One region of the Plantactinospora sp. ZYX-F-223 genome, then DNA from elsewhere that is predicted to be linked to it. Evidence: riboswitches for the same ligand, from Rfam matches in the RefSeq annotation. Region 1 holds a riboswitch; each other region holds the start of a gene.
The links. Region 1 has a riboswitch for cyclic di-AMP ahead of AAH979_RS21965 (hypothetical protein). Riboswitches for the same ligand answer to the same signal wherever they lie in the genome.
Positions count from the first base shown of each region.

Region 2: another riboswitch for cyclic di-AMP. It lies ahead of AAH979_RS37520 (C39 family peptidase); the one in region 1 lies ahead of AAH979_RS21965 (hypothetical protein).
Region 3: another riboswitch for cyclic di-AMP. It lies ahead of AAH979_RS06915 (hypothetical protein); the one in region 1 lies ahead of AAH979_RS21965 (hypothetical protein).
Region 4: another riboswitch for cyclic di-AMP. It lies ahead of AAH979_RS27505 (C40 family peptidase); the one in region 1 lies ahead of AAH979_RS21965 (hypothetical protein).

Region 1 is NZ_JBDJAV010000021.1:111,247-116,209, reverse strand. It holds gene AAH979_RS21980 (glycosyltransferase) at 1-1,096, shown strand, start outside; gene AAH979_RS21975 (polysaccharide deacetylase family protein) at 1,173-1,883, opposite strand; gene AAH979_RS21970 (SDR family oxidoreductase) at 2,093-3,121, shown strand; cyclic di-AMP (ydaO/yuaA leader) riboswitch at 3,375-3,508, shown strand; gene AAH979_RS21965 (hypothetical protein) at 3,512-4,531, shown strand; gene AAH979_RS21960 (O-acetyl-ADP-ribose deacetylase) at 4,628-4,963, shown strand, end outside.
Region 2 is NZ_JBDJAV010000060.1:39,467-44,429, reverse strand. It holds gene AAH979_RS37530 (Gfo/Idh/MocA family oxidoreductase) at 1-499, shown strand, start outside; gene AAH979_RS37525 (NADP-dependent oxidoreductase) at 496-1,461, shown strand; gene AAH979_RS37520 (C39 family peptidase) at 1,821-2,606, opposite strand; cyclic di-AMP (ydaO/yuaA leader) riboswitch at 2,612-2,755, opposite strand; gene AAH979_RS37515 (DUF2269 domain-containing protein) at 2,918-3,514, opposite strand; gene AAH979_RS37510 (hypothetical protein) at 3,607-3,930, opposite strand; gene AAH979_RS37505 (TetR/AcrR family transcriptional regulator) at 3,958-4,533, shown strand; partial or broken gene AAH979_RS37500 (metal-sensitive transcriptional regulator) at 4,627-4,960, opposite strand.
Region 3 is NZ_JBDJAV010000005.1:110,379-115,341, reverse strand. It holds gene AAH979_RS06935 (hydrolase) at 266-919, opposite strand; gene AAH979_RS06930 (hypothetical protein) at 962-1,336, shown strand; gene AAH979_RS06925 (MarR family transcriptional regulator) at 1,437-1,934, shown strand; gene AAH979_RS06920 (DUF6506 family protein) at 1,954-2,574, opposite strand; cyclic di-AMP (ydaO/yuaA leader) riboswitch at 2,888-3,019, shown strand; gene AAH979_RS06915 (hypothetical protein) at 3,022-4,050, shown strand; gene AAH979_RS06910 (glycoside hydrolase family 65 protein) at 4,150-4,963, opposite strand, start outside.
Region 4 is NZ_JBDJAV010000030.1:3,198-8,160, reverse strand. It holds gene AAH979_RS27510 (peptidoglycan recognition family protein) at 1-1,295, opposite strand, end outside; cyclic di-AMP (ydaO/yuaA leader) riboswitch at 1,562-1,702, shown strand; gene AAH979_RS27505 (C40 family peptidase) at 1,715-2,755, shown strand; gene dcd (dCTP deaminase) at 2,909-3,487, opposite strand; gene AAH979_RS27495 (pyridoxamine 5'-phosphate oxidase family protein) at 3,588-4,160, shown strand; gene AAH979_RS27490 (zinc metalloprotease) at 4,162-4,963, opposite strand, start outside.

The DNA.
Region 1 (4,963 bases):
GGTCTACCAGGTGCGGGAGTACCTGGCCGACTGCCTGGACTCCATTCTCGACACGTCCTTCCGCGACCTTGAGCTGGTGGCGGTGGACGACGGTTCCAGCGACGGCAGCGCGGCGATCCTGGCCCGGTACGCCGAACGCGACTCCCGGCTGGTGGTGGTCACCCTCGGCCGCAACCAGGGGCTCGGGGCGGCCCGCAACGCCGGCCTGTCCCGGGCCACCGGCGAGTACGTCTGGTTCGTCGACGGCGACGACTGGCTGCCCGAGGGAAGCCTCAGTGCCGTCGCCGAGCGGCTGACCCGGACCCGGCCCGACCTGCTGGTCACCGCGTACACCCGGTACTACCCGAACGGCGGGACCCGGCACCTGTCGCTCTCCCAGGTCGGCGCCGGGAGTCCGGTGCCGGAGACGTTCACGCTGGGGGAGCGACCGGCCCTGCTGTCGGTGCTGCACATCACCTGCAACAAGGTGATCCGGCGCCGGTTCCTCCTCGACCTGGGTCTCACCTTCGGCCCCGGCTGGTACGAGGACGTCTCGTTCAGCTTCCCGCTGATGCTCGCCGCGCGGCGGATCACCCTGCTGGACCGGTGCTGTTACGCCTATCGGCAGCGCCCGGAGGGGGCGATCACCGCTACGGTCAGCGAGCGGCACTTCGAGGTCTTCGCGCACTGGGACCGTGTCCTGGCCGGCCTGGACGCCGACCCGGCGGTGCCTGCCGAGCTGCGACACCGGATCTTCCAGCGGATGATCTGGCACCTGTTGCAGGTGCTCGGCCATCCCCGGCGGGTGCCGCCGAGCCGCCGCCGCGAGTTCTTCGCCGAGATCGTCACCCGGTACCGGGCCCACCTGCCACCGGCCGGCTACCAGCCGCCGGGCGGCGCGGCTGGGCTCAAGCACCGGCTGGTGGGTCGCGGGGCGTACGGGCTCTTCACCGCGCTCCAGGCGGCGCGGCGGGCGCACGCCGGCGTGGTGACCCGGGCCCGGCACCCGCTCGCCGGCGCGCGGCGGGCGGCCAGCACCGCCGTACCGGCCGTACCGGCCCTACCGGGCAGCCGCGCCGAGGCGGTGCCCGGTGAGGTGACCGACCGGGTGGGCTGAGCACGCTCCCGGGGCGCGTCGCACTCGGCGCGCCGGTCGGGGCCGCCCTGTCCCGGAGGCGATCGCGGGCGGCGGATCAGCCGTGTTCGCCGAGCGGGCCGACCCGCCAGCCCCGGCGGAGGCACTCCTCCAGCAGGTACGGCAGCGCGGCGAGGCTGGCCCGCCACGCACCCGGCGCGGAGGTGCAGTCGGAGTCGTGCAGCAGCACCGTGCCGCCACCGGCCAGCCCGCCGCGCAGCGTGTCGAGTACCGAGGAGCGGGTCGCCGACCGGGTCCAGTCCCGCCCCCAGCAGGTCCAGAGCACCGGGGTCAGGTCCAGCCGGCGCGCGGCCATCAGGGCGGCGGCGCTGAACACCCCGTACGGCGGGCGGAAGAACCGGGGTACCCGGCCGGTCACCGCACCGATCAGCTCGCGGGTCCGGGCCAGGTCGCGGTAGGTCGCGTGCGGGCCGCGGAGCAGCAGGTTCTGGTGCGCCCAGCCGTGCACCGCCACCTCGTGCCCGGCGGCGGCGAGGTCCAGGCCGAGCTCCGGTGCCCGGGCCAGCATCGACCCGAGCAGGAAGAACGTTGCGCGGGTCCGGTGCGCGGCCAGGGTCTCGACGAAGAGCGGGGTGGAGGCCGGGTCGGGGCCGTCGTCGAAGGTGAGCGCGACGTGCCCGGGGGAGCCGCGCCCGCTCAGCCGGGGGAAGAACCGCAGCCGTACCCCGGGCAGCACCGTCACTGCCGGCACCACCTGGGCGGCCAGCGCGGCACCGACGGTCGTCGCCGGTACCGCGCGTCCGCGCACTCGTTCCTCCACCCGCCGCACCATCGCGGACGCGGTTACCCGCGCGGCCGGTGTTCATCCTCACCCGGACGGGTGGCCTGCCCCGGTTGCTCCGGTCTCCGGCGCCTTCCGCGTTCCGTGCCGCCCTGCCCGATCGGCGGAGTTTGCCGGAGCTTCGGCCGGGTAGCCGGCGCCCGGCGATCCGGGGAGGTTCGGGACGGGGGAGCGGGATGCGCGGGCGACCTGCGGCGCGGGTAGCGGTGATCACCGGAGCGAGTGCCGGGGTCGGCCGGGCGACGGCCCGGCTGCTGGCCCGCCGGGGGATGCGGCTCGCCCTGCTGGCCCGGGGCGGGAGCGGCTTGCGGGGCGCGGCCGAGGACGTCCGCGCGGCCGGGGGTGTGGCGCTGCCGATCGAGACCGACGTGGCGGACCACCGCCAGATCGAGGCGGCGGCGGACCGGGCGACCAGCGAACTCGGGCCGATCGACCTGTGGGTCAACAACGCCATGGCCTCGGTGTTCGCGCCCTTCACGGAGATCGGGCCGGAGGAGTTCCGGCGGGTGACCGAGGTCTGCTATCTCGGGTACGTCCACGGCACCCGGGCCGCGCTCGACCGGATGTTGCCGCGCGGGACCGGCACGATCGTGCAGGTCGGGTCGGCACTGGCCTACCGGTCGATCCCGCTGCAGTCCGCGTACTGCGGCGCGAAGCACGCCATCGTCGGGTTCACCGAGTCGCTGCGCTGTGAACTGCTGCACGACCGGAGCCCGGTCCGGCTCACCATGGTGCACCTGCCGGCGCTGAACACCCCGCAGTTCGACTGGGTGCTGTCCCGGCTGCGCAACCGGGCCCGACCGGTACCACCGATCTACCAGCCCGAGTTGGCGGCCCGGGCCGTCATGTACGCGGCCGACCGGCCGGGCCGGCGGGAGTACTGGGTGGGCGCCTCGACCGTCGGCACCATCCTCGGCAACCGGTGCCTGCCCGGGCTGCTCGACCGGTACCTGGCCCGGACCGGGTACTCCGGCCAGCAGACGGAGCAGCCAGCCGACCGGAGCCGACCGGCCAACCTCTGGCACCCGGTCGACGACGGCACCGGGGCGGACCCGGGCGCACACGGCGCGTTCGACACGCCGTACCGGGCGCGGAGTCCGCAACTCTGGCTGTCCCAGCACCGGGGCGCGGTGACAGCGGGTCTCCTCTCGGCCGGTACCGTGGCCGGTGTGCTGTTCGGCACAACGCCCTGGCGCAGGCGGTGACCGGAGAATCACCCACCGACCAACCTGGACGTGTTTCCGCACGTCGGACGGGTGGGAACGCGCTTGGTAAATAGCCGACAGCAGCTAGTCGATAATGGCGGGCAAAGCACGTCCTTCGATGCGTCCGACACGCGGTGATTACTGATAGTCGTTGTCTCGCAACGCCTTTAGCCGCGAACGGGTCTTGCCATTCCGGAAGTGAAACCGGGTATGCTGTCTGCCGTTCATAGCCGCCGGATACCGCGTGGTCCGGCGCTGATCGCCGCCTAATCGCCACACGGCGAGCCGGGGACCCACGCACCCCTGGGGTGAATCCGCGACAGCGGTAGGGACCACTTCCATCCCGAACCCGTCAGCTAACCCGGTCGGCGGCCGACGGAAGGGATACATGTGAGGGCACCCCTACGCCGAAGGCTGGCGACTGCCCTGGCACTGCTCACCGCCGCAGCTCTGGTCGTGGTTCCGTCGGAGGCGTCGGCGGCGCCCGCGCCGAAACCGGCCCCTCAGGAAGAGGCCGACTCGCCGGTGCTCGGGGACGTGCTCGCCAGCGCAGGTAAGCGGCTCGCCGAAGCGAAGGCCGAACGCACCAAGTCCCAGCGGCGGCAGCAGCAGCTCGGCAACCAGTTGAAGCAGGCGGAGGCCCGGCTGGCGGCACTCACTCCGGAGGCGAGCGAGATCGCGGCCGAGTCCTACCGCAGCGGCAAGCTCAGCGCCATCGCGATGCTGCTGAGCAACGGCTCTGCCGACTCGTCCGATTCGTTCATGGAGCGGGCTTCGGCGCTCAACGAGCTGAACCTGTTCAACAACAGCAAGCTCCGGGCGCTCAACGCGGCGCGGGACGAGGTCGGCGCGGCCAAGAAGGCGATCGACGAGGAGGTCGCCAAGCAGGCCGCGCAAGAGAAGATCATCAAGAAGCAGCAGTCGGACGCGAAGAAGGCGCTCGCCCTGGTGGGCGGCAACTCGCGCCCCGACAAGGGTCTGGTGGCGGCAACCTCGCCGGTCGCCCGGCCCGGGCCGGGGATGGCGGACGGCTTCCCGGGGCTGCCCTGCAACCGGGACGACCCGACCACCGGCGGCTGCATCACCGCCCGGACGCTGCACATGTACAACGAGGTGCGCCGGGCGGGCTTCAAGAGGTTCGTCGGCTGCTTCCGGCCCGGTGGTCCGTTCGAGCATCCGAAGGGCCGCGCCTGCGACTGGTCGCTGCGCAATTCCGGCTTCAGCCGGGCCGCCAACGACGACCAGATGAAGTACGGCAACGACCTGGCCGCGTTCCTGATCCGCAACGCGGACCGGCTCGGCATCCTCTACGTGATCTGGTACAAGGAGATCTGGTTCCCGGACGAGGGCTGGAGTTCCTACAGCGGTCCGAGTGACCACACCGACCACGTGCACGTCTCCATGCTGTAGGCCCGAGCCACCCCGACCGCCCCGTCACCTGCCCGCCAGGTGACGGGGCGGTCGCGTTGGGCGGACATGTCGCGCGCCGGCTGGCATCATCGGCGGATGGCCGTCATCGAAGTCGTCCGGGGCGACATCACCCGGGAGCGCGTGGACGCGATCGTCACCGCGGCCAACGAGTCGCTGCTCGGCGGCGGTGGCGTGGACGGTGCCATCCACCGGGCGGCCGGGCCCCGACTGGCCGAGGCGGGCGGGGCGATCGGCCCCTGCGCGCCCGGCGAGGCGGTGGCGACCCCGGCGTTCGACCTCGACCCGCCGGTCCGGCACGTCATCCACACCGTCGGCCCGGTCTGGGAGGGCGGCGGGTACGGCGAGGCCGAGGTGCTCGCCTCCTGCTACCGCCGCTGTCTGGCGGTCGCCGACGAGGTGGGCGCGCGCAGC
Region 2 (4,963 bases), on a different contig from region 1:
CAGGATCCCGGTCACGGTGCCCGATCAGGTCGCCCTGATCGGCACGCTCACCTCCGGTGCGGCCGCCTCGGTCTTCTATCGCGGCGGCGCGTCACGCGGCGAAAACCTCCGATGGGAGATCAACGGCACCGACGGCGACCTCGTCCTGACCTCGGCCTGGGGCAACATGCAAGTCGCCCAGCTCACCCTCGCCGGTGGCCGCGGCGCGGACACCACCGCCACCACCATCGAAGTTCCCGCGTCCTACTCGGACGGGATCCCCACGGACCTGGCCCAGACCCCGGCCGGAAGCGTCGCGCGGCTCTACGCGCAGTTCGCCCGCGACCTGGCCGACGGCACCCACACCGTGTCCGACTTCGAGCACGCTCTCAACCGGCACCGCCTCATCGACGCCGTCGAACGCTCCTCGCACACCGGCGTCGCCCGATCCCTGAAGGGACCAACCACCGGCCGGCGCCCTGGCGCCGGCCGCCCTGAACAGTCGGAGTCAATGACGTGAGAGCGATAGGGCTGCTGCGCCACGGCGGACCCGAGGTACTGGAGGTCGTCGAGCGGCCGACTCCGCACGCCGGACCGGGCGAGGTCCGGATCCGGGTACGCGCCGCGGCCGTCAACCCCGCCGACACCCTGATCCGGGCCGGCGTGACGCCTATCCGGCAACGCGGAACGGAACCGGTCATCCCCGGCCTGGACGTCGCCGGCACCATCGACGAGATCGGCTCCGGCACCAACCGCCGCCTCGCTATCGGCGACCGCGTGATGGCAATGGTCAACCCCACCCGCCCGGCCGGCGGCGGGTACGCCGAATGGGTCGTGCTTCCCGAGTCGTGGGTCGTCCCGGCACCGGCCGGGGCGAGTCACGCCGAGGCGGCCACGCTCCCGATGAACGGGCTCACCGCCCTGCATGCCCTTGACCAGCTACGCCTGACCCCGGGCAGCACCCTCGCCGTCACCGGCGCGGCCGGGGCGGTCGGCGGCTACGCCGTACAACTGGCCAAGGCCGCCGGGCACCGCGTGCTGGCCGACGCCGCCCCACAAGACGCCGACCTCGTCGCGTCGCTGGGCGCCGACCGCACCGTCGCCCGCGGGCCTGGGGTCGCCGATTGCTTCCGCGCGCTCACCACCGACGGTGTCGACGCGGTCGTCGACACCGCGATCATCGGCGCCCCGCTGCTCACGGCGATCCGCCGCGGCGGCTCCCTGGCCTACGTACGCGGCGTGCCGGACCACCCGGCGTTCGAGCGGGCGGCCGCGACGCGCGGCGTGACCCTCGTCTACGCCTACGTGCACGACTACGACGGGCGACGCGACAAACTCGACCTGCTCCGCCGGCTCGCCGACGAAGGACGGCTCAGCCTCCGAGTCGCCGACACCTTCCCGCCGGAGCATGCGGCGCAAGCCCATCGGCTCCTGGCGGCCGGCGGCGTCCGGGGCCGACTCGTCATCGAGTTATCAGGTTGACGAGTCGGTCGCCACGGCACCAGACCGGGATCGCGTCCCGGTGGCGGGACACCAGCCGGGGTCGACGCGGCCTACCGGAAGCCCTCCCATCGGGCGGGGTGTGCTGGCGGGTCGTGGTGGCCCAGTTCGCCGAAGGTGACAGGCCGCGACGGCAGCCCCGCCCGCCGACAACAACGCCCCACCTGCAACCGCCCCGGCTGCCACACAGGCGTCCAGCGGGGCGCCAGAGGCAGATTCCGGCGTGCCTTCAGGAACAGGTGGTAGCCACTGTCGCGGCGACGCTGCCGGTAGGCCAGCGGTTGCACCGGCCACCGGCAGCTTGCCCGTCGACCTCGTCTTTGGGCCGAAGGGTGGGGTGATCAGGCGGAGTAGCCGCGGGTTCCGATCCAGTTCGCCATGTTGATTGTGCTCATCCAGTAGCTGGCCGGACCGAACATCCCCGATGAGTCCGACACCTTCACCATGCGCCCGTCGTCGCTGTAGCCGACGAGTGCGATGTAGTGCCCGCCCGGGAAGTCATGCCACGTCCCGTCGGCATCGGTGGCGCCGCCGGCGATGTTCGCCACGATGGCGTAGCCGTTGCTGGTCGCCCGCACCACGTCGGCCTGGAGTCGATCCATCTGCGCGGGTGTCGCGTCCTGCCCCGGAATCATCCGGGTGCGGTACCAGTTGCTTCCGACCATCTCGTTGAGCACACGAGTCGTGTCCTCGGCGGAGTCAGTGCCGTTGACCGTGGTTCGCAGGCCCCGGGCAAGCTGGTCCTGGCTCACATCGATTCCACGAGCGCTGAGTGCGTTACGCACCGCGGCGGGCCCGCAGTAGTAGAAGTTGGGCTGATACTCGAAGGACGCGTCGAGCACTTTTTCTGCGGGAGCATCGGGCTGCGCCGGTTGTGACGGCTCGTCGGCAGGTGCCACCGAACGGGATTCAGGACCGGTCGACGCCCCGGTGTCCGGGTCGGCGGCGGCCGGAACAAGTGACTGCGCTGTGGCGCCGCTGGAGGTTCCCTCTGGCGGTTGGTTGAGCAGGGCTCCGGCTGTCGCGGCTGTCGCGGCTGTCACGACGGCGGCGGACAATAGGCCCAGCCTCTGTGCCCGGCGAAGGGCGCCAGGTCGGAACAGGCTACGCGGTGGTTCTTCGAGCATGCATGGTCTCCTTCCCATGCCGCCGACCGGGTTAGCTGACGGGTTCGGGCGGGGAAAGAGGATGCCCTACCTGGCCTCTTGGCCTACGGATTCACCCCAAGATGCGATGGGTCCCCGGCTCGCTGAAAGCGATTAGGCGGGCCCGATTCGACGCCATTGGTCAATGACTGACAACCGAATCAGGCGGCGCCGAGGCTACGAGGAGCCGATCAGGGATGCCAAACGCTCACCCAATCATGTGAGCCACCGCACTCACATCGCGTGCGTTCCCGGCCAGGTATACGCAGCGACGTAAAGGATGTTGGAAAACGTCACGAACGGGTCCTCCGGTGATACCGGCCGTGAAGGCGGTCGACCGTCTGCACGGCTTGGGTAGGCCGCTGTCGAAGCGCGAGTGCTCCTCGTCGCATGCGGCGTCGGTCCGTCCGGTACGAGATAGCGCCGCGCGGCTTGTACACGGACAGGATGGTGGTGACGAGCAGAAGCAGCAGCGCGGCGGTCCCGTGAAGCAGCGGCGAGGTTCCCAAGCCACGCAGGTCGTTTCCCGGCAACGCCGGGTCGGTGGCCGCTTGCGCGATGTGGCCGACTGTCTGCGTGTACATCAGCAGGACGGCGGTGGCCAGGATGTTCAGGATGAGTTTGAACAGAACCCAGTAGTGTCGGGTGAGGCCCCAACTGGTGCCTGATGCCTGGACGATTCCGGTCACGAGCGAGGCGATGCTCAGGGGCACGAGGGCGTACCAGGTGACCGGTTCCATCGCCAGGTAGGCGGCTCGTACCAGCTGCGTGTCCTGGTTGGCTAGCCCGACGGCGGCGAGGACGACGAAGACCAGGACGGCGCCGAGCCAGCCGACGGAGAACGTGACATGCGCGGTAAGCGCGAACCGGCGCAGGCGGGGACCCATCATCAATGAACCTTTTTCAACCTCCCCTTGCGGTCCGGCGGACCGCAAGGTCGGACGCGGTGCGTGAGCGTCGCGCGGTCCAGGTTGAAAAAGGTTCAATGGCCGCCCTCGGGCGGCATGTGACCGCCGGATGTGCCGGGCACGCCGGAGGTGGGGGTGTCACCGGTGGGCAGGTGACGGCTGGGGCCGTGGCCACCGCCGGCGAACATCCCGAGGAGGAGCAGCAGCACCAGCGCACCGATGCCGATACCGAACACTTTCACCCAGGCTGGGGTGGCTGCGCGGCTGGTGCCGGGATCGAGGGCGGCGTGGCCAGGTGAGTCAGGCATGGGTTCTCCGAGGCAGGGACGAGTTTGTCGTGATCCGGATTCGACCCCAGTTTTACGAGACAGACTGTCGCTGTCAAGCCAGATCGTCATCGGATCGTCATGGTGTATCCTGGTGACGTGCCTAGACTGTGGAACGAGACGATCGAGGCGCACCGGCGCGATGTCCGCGACGCGATTCTGGACGCGACCTGGTCGCTGGCGGCCGCGCACGGGCCGCTGTCGGTGACGATGTCGCAGGTCGCGGAGAAGGCCGGCATCGGGCGGGCGACGCTGTACAAGTACTTCCCGGACGTCGAGGCGATCCTGCGGGCGTGGCACGAGCGACACGTGGCCGGGCACCTCGACCAGCTCGCCGAGCGCCGCAACCAGCCCGGCCGGCCCGGCGAGCAGCTCAGCGCGGTGCTGGAGCACTACGCGCGCATCGTCCACGAGCGTGGGCGGCACGGCGGTGATCTTTCCGCGGTGTTGCATCGCGGAGAACAACTCGCACAGGCCCAGCGCGAGCTCCACGATCTGGTCCGGGACCTGTGTGCCGAGGCCGCCGCCGTAGGCGACGTTCGCGGAGATGTCGCGCCAGAGGAGCTCGCGGCCTACTGTCTGGGCGCGCTCACCGCAGCCGGCGGCCTGCCGTCCGAGGCGGCGGTGACGCGCCTGGTCACCGTCACCTTGACGGGGTTACGGCCGCCGGCGTGAACCACCGAGGCGACCGGTGATTCGGGCCGTACGGCTGCCCTGCGATTTGAGGTCGTGCGGCGCGGACAGGTCTCCGCCACGGTTGGTACCGAGTCAGCTCCGCCTGATCAGGTGTCCCACTGCGGCCATCATCTCCGCGGCCATCTCCTCCGTGCGGTCCTCGACGACGCCTTCGCGCATACAGTGCCGGGCGTGGCCGTCGAGCAGGCCGAGGGCCACCTTTGTCCAGTGCCGCCTGGATCGCGGAGATCTGGGTGAGCACGTCGATGCAATAGCGGTCGTCGTCGACCATCTTCTCGGGATTCGAGCCGCTGTCACCACCGCCGGCTAGGGCATCGCGAACGCGTGAGTTCCGCGCTGGGCTGGCGGTCCGCGACGCGGGTCCCCCGGTCCACGGCGTCGGCGGGCTCTTCCGGTCGACGTGCACCTC
Region 3 (4,963 bases), on a different contig from region 1:
GAAGTCACACCCATGTCGATTCCGACCGTGCGGCCGGTCGCGGGCAACGGTCCCGAATCATCGACGTTGTTTTCGCAGCTCACAACCCACATGCACATCGATATCCTATCACTGTCCACACAGCAATTCTTGAGGGGAGGTAGCGCGGATTCCCCCGTCGCCTGAAGGCGGCGGTCCCCTCCGCGCGCGAACCTGATGGAAAACCCGCGCACGCCTGTCACGGCCGCCTGGCGCAGCCGGGTCGACGGCTGGCTGGGCGGGACGGTCAGTCGGGCAGGTGGCTGACGAACCACTCCGCCGCCTCCCGGGCCACCTGGTCCAGGGCGCCGGGCTCCTCGAACAGGTGGGTGGCGCCGGGCACCACCCGCAGCTCCGCCCCGGCGTGGAGGTCGGCGAGTGCCTGGTTGTTGAGCCGCAGCACCTCGTCGTCCAGCCCGCCGACCAGCAACAGCGTCTCGGCGCGTACCCGAGGCAGGTCGGCGCCGGCCAGGTCTGGGCGGCCGCCCCGGGAGACGACCGCGTACACCCGGTCGGGGCGCTGCGCGGCGGCCGAGAGCGCGGCGGCGGCGCCGGTGCTGGCCCCGAAGAGTCCGATCGGGAGCCGCCCGGCCGGTTCGCCGGTCGCCAGCCAGTCGACGATGCCGACGAGCCGGCCGGTGAGCAGGCCGATGTCGAAGCGCAACTCCCCGGTCCGGTCGTCGAGCGCCTCCTCGTCCCGGGTCAGCAGGTCGACCAGCACGGTGGCCAGGGCGCGGCGGTTCAGCGCCTCGGCCACCATCCGGTTGCGCGGGCTGTGCCGGGAACTGCCGCTGCCGTGTGCGAACAGGACGATCCCGCGTGCGTCGGCGGGGACGACCAGGTCGCCGGTCAGTCGTACATCTCCGGCCGGAATCGTGGTCTCGGTGCTCCGGGTGTCCATTCGACTGCCTCCCATGCCTTTTCCCGGCGGAGAGTCGCGGGTGTGGCGCTGACCGCCGTCCTGTCGGCCTTACCCGGCGGCGCCGGGCTCAACCACGCGCCGCCGGCCGCCTGGCACCCGGGTTTGCCGGTGCGCAGTCGGGGAAGGCCGGAAAGTCCGACCAGGCACCGGGACGGCAGACGCGCCGACCGGCAGACGAACGTGAGGGACGTTATGGCCCGCCAGAAACCCGGCAAGGCGAAGTCCGGCTCGGCCCGCACCGACGAGGCGGGACAGCAGAATCCCGACCGGAGCGAATGGGCGGACGAGGCGGCCAAGGCGAGGTCGCTCGACGATCCGCGCCGGACGCCGCCGCGTGACGCGGTGGGCATGCCGTCCAGCGGTGAGCGGTACTCGGAGGATCCGCGCGACCGCTAGGACCGCAACGGCCGCCCACCCGGCGACTCGACGGGCCCGCACGCCGGTCGCGCCTGGTGGTGCCTGAGCCAACTGGCTTGGTGTCAAGTAAACTCGCCCGGTGGAGGCTGCTGATGCGGTGGACCGGATGGTTGCGCAATGGGCCGAACGTGACCCGCAGCTGGATGTCAGCCCGCTCGAAGTGGTCGGTCGTTTGCTGCTCTGTGCCGACCAGGTCCATCGTGCGATCGTCGCGGCGCTTCGTCCGCTCGGCTTGACCTACGGCGACTTCGATGTGATCAACACGCTACGTCGGCTCGGCGATCCCGAGGGCACCAACCCACGGCAGCTGACCCGGGCCGCGCTCATCACGTCCGGTGCGATGACGACCCGGCTGGACCGCTTGGAACGGGGCAGGTTGATCGTGCGGACCGCTGACCCGGCCGACCGGCGCGGCGTACTCGTCCGCCTGACCCGCCGGGGCGAACGGCTGGCCGAGCAGGCGGTTCGAGCCGTACTCGACGTGGACGAGACGTTTCTGCAGCCGCTCAGCGGGCGGCAACGAGACGCCGTCGCCGCCACGCTGAAGCAGCTCCTGCTTCGGTACGAGGAGGGCTGACCGATAGCCGGTCGAGCGTTCAGCCGCGCTCGGCCATCCGCGCGTCGAACGCGGCCTTGAATGCGGCCGCCCCCTCGATGGATTCAAACGGCCAGCTGACCAGCCTCACCGGAACCCGGTCCCCCACCGCTTCCCGGACCCGGGCCGCCGTGGTCAGCGGAGTGCCGCCGCAGATCTCGACGAGTTCAGCCCCGCCGTCGACCAGTTCCGCCGCGACCTGGGGAAGGTCTGCGTCCGGTGCGCCGATCACCGCCGTCCAGCCGCCGGTGGCGTGCTCCCGCACGACACGGTCGGTGGCCGCGTTCGCCAGCGGATGTTCGTAGATGGTCACCGAGCGCTTGAGCGATCCGCGGGGCGCCGTCCCGGCACCGAAGGCACCGGCCACGCCTACCGGAGCCCGCCCGTCGACGGCTTCGATCACCTGCGCGGCCGACGCCAGGTCGAAGCCGCGGTACAGCTCGATGAGGCGGACGCCCGTCGCCGCCAACTCGGCCGCGACCCGCGCCGCCGCAGAGCCGTCCGGTGCCCAGACCAGCAGGGTGTGACTGCCCGCGTTGTCGACGACCACCCGGTCGACGGCCGGGTCCGTGCCGGGCTCCAGAAAGATGAACGTCTCGGCAAATACCAGGTCGGTGGTCATGTCGGCTCCTCCATGATCGCTTGACGTCTTATAGCTTGATATCAAGCTTTATCACTGCAAGCGTCGGGCCGACATGGACATTCCTGATTGTGCCGCGTGTGGCGGCAATCACCCCCGGTCGATGTGTCACGCGCGTGGCGCCCCCCGGACCCATACGGGTTGCGGTACCAGATGGACGGCTGCGGCGGCGCCGGCCCCCGATCGGTGGCCGGGTGAATTTTCCACGCCGGATCACCCCGGAATCCACCAAGTCGGCCCGGTTGATCCGGTAGGCTGACCCCGGTTTCGCCCGGTGGCGCACCCCTCCGCGCCGGCGTGACCGCCGCCGAATCACCAACGGGTGAGCCGGGGACCCAGGTAGGTGGGGTGAGTCCGCAACCGCGGTAGGGACTTGTTCCGTCCCGAACCCGTCAGCTAACTCGGTAGGCGGGCGACGGAGGGACATGCATGACGGGATCCACACGTCGGCGGTTACCGCTGGCCCTGGCCCTGCTCGCCACGTTCGGCGCACTCGCCGGAGCAGCACTCCGGCCCGGCGCGGCGGAGGCGAACAGCCCCGCCGTTCTCGGCGACGAAGGCGACACGCCGCTCCTGCGCGACGTGCTCGAATCGACCGGCCGAGGTTACCTACAGGCCAAGAACGCGCTGGCCAACGCCCAGGCTCGGCAGGCGAAGATCGCCGCCGAGCTACGCCGGGTGGAGGGACGGATCGCCGAGCTGCGCCCTCGGGTGGAGCAGGTGGCCCGGACGGCGTACCAGACCGGCCGGATCGGCCCGGTGCTGGTGCTGCTGCACAGCGGCTCGGCGGAGGAACTCCTGGAGCGCGCCCGCGGGCTGGAGGTGGTGGCCCTGCGGGACAACGACGCGCTGCGCGCGCTGGGTCAGGCCCGGGAGCGGGCCACCCTGGCGAAAAAGGCACTGGACGCCGAGGTGATCGAGGAGCGCCGGCAGCTCGCCATCATGCTGCGGCAGAAGCAGGCCGCCGAGCGGACGCTGGCTCAGGTCGGCGGCGCTTCCACCGGAGGCTTCGTCAACGCCCGCTCACCGGTGGCCCGGCCCGCGCCACGCGCTGCCGACGGCTCCTGGCCGCCGCAGTCGTGCAGCCGGCCCGACCCGACCACCACCGGCTGCGTCACCCCGCGCACCCTGCACGCCTTCAACGAGGCGCGCCGGGCCGGCTTCACCCGGTTCACCGGGTGCTACCGCTCCGGCGGCCCCTACGAGCACCCGAAGGGGCGGGCCTGCGACTTCTCCGCCGAGGCGGGCGGCTTCCGGGGTGCCGCGACGGGCGCCAACCGGACCTACGGCAACAACCTCGCCGCGTTCTTCGTCCGCAACGCCGACCGGATCGGTGTGCTGTACGTGATCTGGTACCGGCAGATCTGGTTGCCGACGACCGGTTGGAAGTCGTACAGCGGTGCGCACGGCGACCCGTCCAGCGACCACACCAACCACGTACACCTGTCGCTGGTCTAGGTCCCGTCGGGGTGCCGATCAGATCTTGACGACGTCTTGCGGTTGGGACCGCCGGGGCGGCGAGAAGTCGTCAAGATCTCGGGGTTTCCCGGCCGGCGGTCAGGTCGGCTCGCCTTCGGGAGCACGGCGGGCGGGCGCCCGACCGGCCGGTTGGGCGGGTTGCGGGCCCACCGGGCGGGCCGGCGGGATCGGCCGGGTCACCGACTCCAGGCAGGTGATCCGGACCTTCTCGCCGTGGTGCAGCAACTCCAGGGCGTCGTCCGGCTCGCCGTCGCGCAGCGCGTACGTCGCCTCGCGCGGCCGGACGTCGACCCGCAGGTGCACGCCCCGGTAGCGGAGCGAGAACTCCAACCGGTCGATCCGGCTCGGCAGCCGGGGTGTGAAGGAAAGCGTCGAGGTATGGTCACGCATCCCACCGAACCCGGCCACCAGGGCGATCCAGGCCCCGGCCAGCGAGGCGACGTGCACGCCGTCCCGGGTGTTCTGGTTGAGGTCGTGCAGGTCCATCAGGGCCGCCTCGCCCAGATAGTCGTGCGCGAGTTCGAGGTGCCCGGTCTCGGCGGCCAGCACCGCCTGGGTGCACGCCGACAGCGACGAGTCGCGGACCGTACGCCGCTCGTAGTAGGCGAAGTTGGCCGCCTTCTCCTCGTCGCTGAACGCGTCGCCGCGCCAGTGCATCGCCAGCACCAGGTCGGCCTGCTTGATCACCTGCTTGCGGTACAGGTCGAAGTAGGGATAGTTGAGCAGCAGCGGGTACTGCTCCGGCGGCGTGTTCGCGAAGTCCCACTCCTGATGGCGGGTGAAGCCCTCCACCTGCGGGTGCACGCCCAGCTCCGGGTCGTACGGGATGTGCATGTCGTGCGCGGCGTCCCGCCAGGCGGCCGTCTCCTCGTCGTCGACGCCCAGCTTCCAG
Region 4 (4,963 bases), on a different contig from region 1:
GCCTTGAGCAGGTCGAAGTAGTGCGACCAGTCCCAGTACGGGCCCGGGTCCCAGTGCATGCCGCGCACGTTCGCCGGCAGGATGCCCGGGACGTTGTCGTGCCCGATGACGTGGTCGCGGTCCAGCGGGATGTCGTACCGGTCGGCGAGGTAGCGGACGAGTTTGGCCGAGGTCCGGTACATCGCCTCGGTGTACCAGGTGCCCTGGGCGGCGAAGCCCTCGTGTTCGAGGCCGATCGCCTTGGCGTTGACGTACCAGTTGCCGGCGTGCCAGGCCACGTCCTTGCCCTTCACGTGCTGCGCGATGTGCCCGTCCGCCGAGCGGAGCGTGTACTGCCAGCTCACGTAGGTCGGGTCCTGCACCAGCCGCAGCGTGGTGTCGTAGCTGCCCTCGGTGTCGTGGATGACGATGTACTCGATCTTCTGCCGGCCCGGCCGGTCGGAGAGGTCGTGGTTGCCGTAGTCGCCGTCCCCGAACGCCTGGTAGGGGGCCGGGATCCACTCGCAGGAGATGTCGCGCGGGCACTCCAGCCCGTCCGGGCGGGGCGTGCCGGGCAGGCCGAGCCGGTCCAACCAGGAGCGCTGCGGTGCGATCCCGGGGCGGCCGGGCAGGGTGATCCGATGGCCGTCGTCGGTGGTCCGGGTGGCGCCCTCGGCGAGGGTCCGGTACACCTCGTCGGCGAAGGCCGCCGCGGCGTCCGCGCGGTCGCTGCCGGCGTACCGGGCCACCGCGCCGTACCAGGCCGCCGGGTCGCTGGCCGGGCCTGTCGGCGCGGCCAGCGCCTGCTGGTACGACGCCAGCAGCGCCGCCCCGCCCCGGATGTTCGCCGCCGGTTCGGCGCGGAGTAGGTGTTCGTCGACCCCGGTCAGCGCGGCGGCGGCGTCCAGGGTCTGCCCGCCGGGCGGTGCGTCGCCGGTCCGGTCGGCGTACGGGCCGGCCGGTCCGGTCACCGGTCGGGCGGGTCGGGCGTCGTCACCGCGCCGGTCCTCGCCGTGCTCGGGGTGTTCCGGCTCGGCGGCCAGCCCGGCGACGTCGGTCAGGTGCATCGGGCCGTACCCGCCGCTGGTGCTCGGCGTGCCGGCGTTCGTGTCCCAGCGAGATTCCAGATAGGAGACGCCGAGCAGCACGCTCTCGGGTACGCCGAACTCGGCCGCCGCGGCGGCGTACTCCTGTTGCCGGGTGTCGGGGGATGTGACGGTGGCTGGCGCGGGGCTGGCCGGCAGCAGCGCGGCGGCGCCGACGACCGCGGCCCCGATCGCGATTCTCCTGCTCAGCGGGTGTCTGGTGGGAAGCATCGAACCTCCATGAGCCGGGGGTGGGCCTGAAGATCACCCTCCACCCGGGACCGGTGCCCGTCAATACCTGCCGACAAAGCTCGTCGCTATGCAGAAAACTTTCACCGACACGCAGCGTGTTCGGCGTGTCCCAGTGGCTCCCACCGTCAGCGACCGGTCCGATACCTAACGAATCGACTCAGATCACGGGGTTGCGTTTGGATAACACCCTTCTCTAGTGTTGGGGACCGTCGAGCCGACGGCAGGCCGCCTAGCCGGGCGGCGACGTCTCGACACCGCCGAATCGTCACACTCAGCGAACCGGGGACCCGAGCTTCATGGGGTGAATCCGCGTCTCACGCGGTAGGGCGACAATCTTCCCGCCCGAACCCGTCAGCTAACCCGGTAGGCGGGCTACGGAAGAAGGAGTACGGACCCCGGTGGCTCCCCCTGCCCCGTCGCGGTCGCCATCCCTCCGGTCGGCATCCACCGACGCCGGGAACGCGAAACCGCGCCCTCGAAGGTCCATTCTCGCCATCGCGCTCACCGCACTGGCCAGCGCCGCGGTGTTGCTCACCGGCACGACGCCGGCGCTCGCCGAACCGTCGGTGGCCGAGATCGAGCAGCAGATCGACACCGCCTGGCGCAAGCTGGAGCCGGTCGTCGAGAAGCACAACGCCACCCGGCAGGACCTGGCCGCGAAGAAGAAGCAGGCCGCCGCCCTGCAGAAGAAGATCGCCCCGCTCCAGTCGCAGATCGACGCCGCGATGAACCGGGTGAGCGACTTCGCGGTGCAGGCGTACAAGGGTGACAAGGCCTCGGCGGTCAACGCTCTGCTCACCTCGAAGTCGCCGACCGCGCTGGTCGGCCAGCTCTCGGTGCTCGACCAGTTCGCGCGGCAGCAGCAGCGCGAGGTGCAGGCGGTCGTCGACCTCAAGGACAAGTACGCCTCCCAGAAGGCTCCGCTGGACCGGCTGGTCAGCCAGTTGACCAAGACCGAGAAAGAGCTGGCGGCGAAGAAGAAGGAGATCGACGCCGAGGTCGAGCGGTTGCAGAAGCTGCGGATCCAGGCGTACGGGAACGGCTCGGCCGGCCCGCTGCGGCCCGCACCCTGCCCGGCCACCTACCCCGGAGGTGCGGCCGGCAAGGCGGTCAAGTTCGCCTGTGCCCAGATCGGCAAGCCGTACAAGTGGGGTGCCGAAGGCCCCGGCTCGTACGACTGCTCTGGCCTGACCCTGGCGGCCTGGAACCAGGGCGGCGTATCGCTGCCGCACAACGCCCGGGCGCAGCGCAGCCAGACGGCCAGCATCAGCCGCTCCGCGCTACGCCCCGGTGACCTGGTCTTCTACTACGCCGACCTCAGCCACGTCGGCATGTACGTCGGCGACGGCTGGATCGTGCACGCCTCCCGGGCCGGCGAACCGATCAAGATGAAGCGGATGGACGACGGCGAGATCCACAGCTTCGGCAGACCCGGCTGACGCCTGTCGGACCGAGTCAACGGCAGAACCCCCGTCGCGCAGCTCAGCTGCGGCGGGGGTTCTTGCCGTTCGGTCCTGGTTCGCGTTCCAGCTTCCGGTCGGGCCCGGTCCGGGCCGTTCGGTGCCGGCGTGCTGCCGCTGTCGACCGCAGCGTCAGCGGGTGGGCCAGGTGCGCCAGTTCTGCCAGGAGCGGCTCGGGGTGGGGCCGCGCTGCCCCTGGTAGCGCGAGCCGTAGACGGCCGACCCGTACGGGTGGGCGGACGGCGACGAGAGCCGGAAGATGCAGAGCTGACCGATCTTCATCCCGGGCCAGAGCCGGATCGGCAGGTTGGCCACGTTCGACAGCTCCAGCGTGACGTGCCCGGAGAAGCCGGGGTCGATGAAGCCCGCGGTCGAGTGGGTGAGCAGGCCGAGCCGGCCTAGACTCGATTTTCCTTCGAGTCTTCCCGCCAACTGGTCGCCGAGGGAGATCACCTCCAGCGTGGAGGCGAGCACGAACTCACCCGGGTGCAGCACGAACGGCTCGCCGTCCGGCACGTCGACCAGCGAGGTCAGGTCGTCCTGCTGCACCGCCGGGTCGATGTGCGTGTAGAGGTGGTTGTTGAAGACCCGGAAGAGCCGGTCCAGGCGTACGTCGATGCTCGACGGCTGCACCAGCGCGGGCTCGAACGGCTCGAGCGCGAGCGTGCCCGCCTTGATCTCGATCACTAGGTCGTGGTCGGAGAGCAGCACCGGATCACCTTAGCGAGTCGTGCGAAGTCGACGGGCCGCGACCTCGCCGATGGGTGGGATCGGGGTAGGTGATCGAACATGTGTTCGATAGAATGTACCCATGGCATCCTGGTCCGAATTCGCCTCTGACGAGCCCCGACTCGCCGACGCGATCCGCGTCCTCATCCAGCAGTACGGCCCGGGTCTCGGCTACCTGGCGACCGTGCGCGCCGACGGTGGGCCGCGCGTGCACCCGGTGTCCCCGGTCATCACCGACGAGGGACTCTTCTGTTTCGTCGTCGACTCTCCGAAGCGGCGCGACCTCGAACGGGACGGGCGCTACGCGCTGCACTCGTTCCCTCCCGAGGACAGCGACGACGAGGCGTACGTCGCCGGCCGGGCCCGACCGGTGACCGACCAGGCGCGGGTGGACCAGCTCGCCGGCAACCTGCGGGCCGCACCGCAGGTCGACTGGCGGCTCTTCGAGTTCACCGTCGACGTGGCGATGGTCGCCCGGCACGGCAGCAACGGCGCCACGCCGCTCGCCGCCGGAGACCGGTCCGAGCGTCCCGCCGTGCAGGTCTGGCTCGACCCGGCCGGCGCGGCCGGCGGTCCCGAGGGCAGTGCCGCCGCCGCGCCAAAGCGACGCGGCCGGCGCCGGGCCGTCGAAGAGGCGCCGGTCCCGGCGTCCTGACCTACGGCTCGCGGAACGCCTTCCACGCCCTGAGCATCCGGAGCGCCTGCCCAAAGGTGAACTCGTACATGCAGGCGTCGACCGAGTAGTCCATGAAGTTGTGGATCGGGTCGAGGCCCGGCCTCGTCGTGCAGGTGTCCCGTCGCTGCGGGCAGCCGAAGCCCGGCTCCGCCTCGGCGGGCGTGTCGAAGACGTGATCGCCTCGACCCGCGCAGCCCTCCTGGAAGGTGTGGTAGAGGTTCAGCCAGTGTCCGATCTCGTGGGTGGCGGTGTCGCCCGCGTTGTACGGCGCCGCCGTGCCGCCCGGCAGCGACTCGGCGAGTACCACCACCCCGTCGTGCGGGTCGAATTCGCGCTTCGGAAAGGACGCCCAGCCGAGCAGTTCGTCGTCCAGTAGTCCGGTGTAGACGTTCAGGGTGTGCTTGCCGCCGACCCGCAGCGCACGCTTCATCTGCGCCTCCGCCGGGCTCTCCGGCACGATCGGATACCAGGCCGGGTTCACCACCCGGTTCACCTTCCTCAGCCTGAAGTGGAACGGCGTCCAGGCCCCACCGGTACGCCCGCCGAACGAGTCGTTCAACACCTTCAGTTGGGCGTTGATCAGTGACAGTGGGATGTCCCCGTCGGCCCGGGTCCGCCGCTCGCTGATCACGTGGAACACCACGTTGACGGTGATCCTGAGCCTCGCCGATATGCCAAGCGGTGCCACCCCGACCCGTTGTGCGTACGCCGAGTCCACCGCACGATCCAGTTCGGCGGCCTCGGTCGGAGTCAGCTCGTTCGGCTCGGTGGTGTGCGCCGCT